2 regions of the Lysinibacillus sp. NPDC095746 genome follow, and region 2 is predicted to be linked to the other one. Evidence: riboswitches for the same ligand, from Rfam matches in the RefSeq annotation. Region 2 holds a riboswitch; the other holds the start of a gene.
What was found. Region 2 has a riboswitch for thiamine pyrophosphate ahead of thiM (hydroxyethylthiazole kinase). Riboswitches for the same ligand answer to the same signal wherever they lie in the genome.
Positions count from the first base shown of each region.

Region 1 (2,209 bases), on a different contig from region 2:
GAACGGTCATAGTCAAACATATTTTGAAGTGAAATAACAAAGAGGCGTATTTCTATTTGTTGGAAATACGCCTTGTTGTTATTTTTTTTTAGTTACGTTAGGATTTGTTCCTTTTTTTGCAGCGATTACTTTTTTGACAATGGGGATAACGATAGGTGCTAATTTTACAGCGGTTTTAACAACTTTAGATACTTTCACAAAATAACAGCTCCTTAAGTACTATGTGTTCAAGGAGAGGTTAAGATGAAACTTATCGGACCACCCGAACAGCTTGAATAATATTCCAAATAACGACTCCTAATGAAACGAGAATATAAATTGCGAATGAAACAAACCAAATGATAAGAAAATTATTACTATCTGAATTTAGATCAAAATTAGTGTTGAATGATAAAGTTGAGAAAATAAAGACAGCAAAGAAAATTATACCGAATGCGACTGGGATTAAATGTGATATTAGTGCTCGAATAGAGTGCCTCTTTACGTCGCTATCTTTTGTCACAAAGTAAACAACTAATGGCACAATAAAGGGTGCAAATAAAATACTCAGATAACTAAAGGCAGATAATATTTTTTGGTTCTCCATAGTAGTACCTCCTTTTTTAATATTTACGCATGAAAAACGTTAAAGTTTCAAAAAAATGTGGAAGAGGTTGTAATCATAACAGTGTTTGCGTACAATGGGATTGTTCAATTAAATAAAGATGTACGACCACAAGGGGAGCTGATGATGTCAGCTGAGACTGGGCACGTAATGCCTTGACTCTTCGAACCTGTAAGTTAACACTTGCGTAGGGATTGTGGATAGAAACCGACACTTTTACGATGTGAGGCTCTGTCCTGGCATCGTTTTTTATCTTTTTAATGCCGGATAGGGACATATTTGCCAATTGATTGATTTCTATTCCTGCTCTTGTATCCTACATCGGAACAAAGGAGAGAATATTTATGGACAATAAAAAACTGTTAATGCTTGTGGAGATTGCAATATTCGCAGCGATTGGCCTTGTGCTCGATCAGGTTTCCTTTAAAGTATGGGCACAAGGCGGCTCTGTTAGTCTAGTGATGGTACCAATAATTTTAATAGCATTCCGCTGGGGCCTTATTCCAGGCATGACAACCGGTTTACTCATTGGTGTAATGCAAACAATGTTTGGTGCTACAATTGTGCATTGGCTACAAGGAACACTTGATTATGGTGTTGCCTTTACAGTAGTGGGCTTAGCGGCCGTTGTACGTCGACCGGTGCTTGAGGCTGCAAAAAATTTAAACAAAAAGAAAATGGCGCTTTATATTATTTTAGGAACTGTATTAGCAGGTTTTTTACGCTATGCAGTACATACCATTGGTGGCGCTGTATTTTTCGCAGAGTATGCAGGCGATCAAAATGCGTGGATTTATTCAATCATCTATAATGGAACATATATGCTACCAGCAACGATTTTAACAGCGATTGTCGGTGTTCTGCTATTTACGGCAGCACCTCAATTAATGCAACGAAAATCATAATGATTATGCCCTTCACATGAGTGAAGGGTTTTTGTTTTGGCTGTTTTCGAACGATTGTTGCTATTCAACGAACGGGCAGGATAGTTTAACAAGAAAATGTTGTAAAATAAAGTGAGAAACTGAAGACTTAGGAGATGTGTTAATTTGGCTTATATTCACGAGTTTGGAATAGTTGAATGTATTGAAAAAAATAAAGAGTATGTTAGTTATGAACCTGAAAAATATAATTGCATAGGTGTAGATGGGGACCTTTTTGATGAACTTATGTCTAAGGATTTTGGTGAAAAAATGAATCATCTGGAAACATTCGCACATAACACAAATAGACCTTATAAAAGCCTCGCCTATTTTGGAATAACATTGATACCGTCGAGTTCTCATAAACAATTTTTAAATATGGTTAGTGAAGCAAACGATGAGTACAAATCAGAAGAACTTGAAGAATTGATGAAAAAAATAGCTGAAGCAATAAAAGAAGATAGTTGGTTGATTCATTATGGTGTTTAATTTTGTCAATACATATATGTAAGATTAGAGGTGATTGTTCGATTAGAGCAATCGCTTCTTGTGCTAACGGGGCAGTTTAGTGCAACAAGGAGTACCTTTAAAATTATGGGGATTTACAACGCTAAGTTAAGAAATGTGACCAAACGACGCTTTGGGAACTAATATTATACTTCAAAGTGTTTCGTGATAATAA
Region 1 is NZ_JBIWGL010000017.1:78,785-80,993, forward strand. Features, by position in the region: gene ACIQ7N_RS13995 (AAA family ATPase) at 1-37, shown strand, start outside; gene ACIQ7N_RS14000 (magnetosome magnetite crystal formation protein family) at 251-586, opposite strand; TPP riboswitch at 708-816, shown strand; gene thiT (energy-coupled thiamine transporter ThiT) at 949-1,509, shown strand; gene ACIQ7N_RS14010 (hypothetical protein) at 1,654-2,016, shown strand.
Region 1: linked by a shared signal. The riboswitch ahead of thiT (energy-coupled thiamine transporter ThiT) and the one ahead of thiM (hydroxyethylthiazole kinase) in region 2 are both predicted to bind thiamine pyrophosphate.

Region 2 (2,209 bases):
GAAGCAAATAACTGCGTAATGCCTCAATTGCTTCTTGCTGTAATAAGCTTTCGCCACCTTTAGCAATCATGACAGGATCTACTATAAGCGGACAATTTATTGCAGTTAAAATCCGTGCAATTGATTGAATAATTTCCGAGGAAAACAGCATTCCAGTTTTAATAGCACTTATTGAAAAATCCTCGATAAGCGCTTGAAGTTGTTTTTCGACAAAACTAACTTCAATTGGTAAGACATCCGATACCCCGAGTGTATTCTGGGCGGTTAAAGCTGTAATAACAGACGTTCCAAACACCTTTAATTCCTGGAAAGTTTTTAAATCAGCCTGTATCCCTGCGCCGCCACCACTATCAGAACCAGCAATTGTCGTGACAATATGCATCATTGTTCACCACCCTTGGAGAGGCGGTGTAGTTCGTTCAATACTGCAATTTGAAAATCGCCAATAGATGAAGTGGAAGAAGCAGCTTGCTCTGCTACTTTTTTATAAAGCGATAATGTTTCTATTAATTGGTCAAATGGCTTATTTCCTACAAGGTAGGAAGCACAACAAATGGCACTCAATAAGCAACCTGTTCCAGTGACTTCTGTCATTTGTGAATTTCCACCTGTAATCCATTGCTGATGTTCGCCATCAGTAATAAAATCCTTTTCACCGGTCACAATAACAATACAATTGTAAAGCTGAGCTACTTTTTGTGCCTCAACTTCTAAAGAAATTGAACCACTACCACTATCTACGCCTTTTTGTTGCCATTCTATATCGGCTATTGCTGCAAGCTCTCCGACATTACAACGAATAGCAGCAAAATTTATTTCCTTGAGTAATTGTTGTACCGTTTGTTTCCGGTAAGTTGTTGCACCTGCAGCAACAGGATCTAAAACAACGGGAATGCCAAGAGCATTTGCTTTTTTTCCTGCAAGTAACATTGATTCTTTCATTCGCTCATTAAGGGTACCGATATTTATTAATAAGCCTGAGGCAATTGCGACCATTTCTTCAACTTCACGACTGTCATCTGCCATAACTGGTGAAGCGCCTATAGCTAATAAGCCATTTGCTTGGAAATTAGCTACAACATAATTAGTAATGCAATGAATTAATGGATTTTGTTTACGGATAGTATGAAATAACATTTTTAGTCCTCCTTGTTGGATGGACGTAAGCGTGCAAAAAAGGCTCTTTTTCGTGTAGAAAAAAACACGCAAAAGAGCCTTTCATCAGTAAATAGATGTGAATTGCTCCCTACGTCAGTATTAACTAACAGGTTCAAAGGGTCAGGTTTTACCTTCTCAACTCTAATTGAGTCCCCCTGCAATCATGCTTTTAGTTGACCAAAATGTACCATATTATTCATTCGTGTTCAATAGGTTATTTTTTCTTCGCGAAAACAGCACTAATGCTATGTCGAAATTGATAGTACCAATACGTGACTGATGCCATATAGCAGAGCATGATAGTTGTCACGACTTTAATGAATTGGAGTGAATTCCATTGAAAATGATAAAAATTGAGTTTTATAATGAGCGTACAAAAGGGGGCATTTGCCATGAAAAGAGAAGATTTAATCGCACCAGAATGGTATAACATTTCAGATGAAATTGAAAAATATGCACAGGATTCTACTAAAAATGCATTATTAGTTTATAACGAAAATGAGGAAATTCAATACTTAACATATCGAGCTTTACTTGAAAAGGCAAACCAGGCAGCACATGTATTTACATCTCAAGGTTTAAAAAAAGGTGACGTTATTTTGGTCATGGTGCCAAGATCAGTTGAAGCGTATATCGTTTATATTGCAGCCTTAAAGGCAGGTTTAACGATTATACCTAGCTCAGAAATGCTAAGAACTAAGGATATTGAATACCGAATCAATCATGCCAATGCAAAAGGCGTTGTTGCATTTGAACCTTATATTGAACAATTCGATAATGTTGGAAATTTACAAGAAATACAGCAGTTTGTCATTGGTCGTGCACAGGAACCTTGGCAGCCATTGCTTGAAAAAATGCAAAATCAACCGACGACTTACATAAGTTCTACACCGACTAAGAGTACAGACATTGCATTTTTAGCTTATACGAGTGGTACAACCGGCAATCCAAAGGCAGCGGTTCATACACATAGCTGGGGTTATGCGCATTTACGAACTACTGCACCAAATTGGTTAGGTGTACAAGAAGGTGACATTGTTTGGGCTACCGC
Region 2 is NZ_JBIWGL010000015.1:51,334-53,542, reverse strand. Features, by position in the region: gene thiD (bifunctional hydroxymethylpyrimidine kinase/phosphomethylpyrimidine kinase) at 1-382, opposite strand, end outside; gene thiM (hydroxyethylthiazole kinase) at 382-1,137, opposite strand; TPP riboswitch at 1,227-1,325, opposite strand; gene mbcS (acyl-CoA synthetase MbcS) at 1,551-2,209, shown strand, end outside.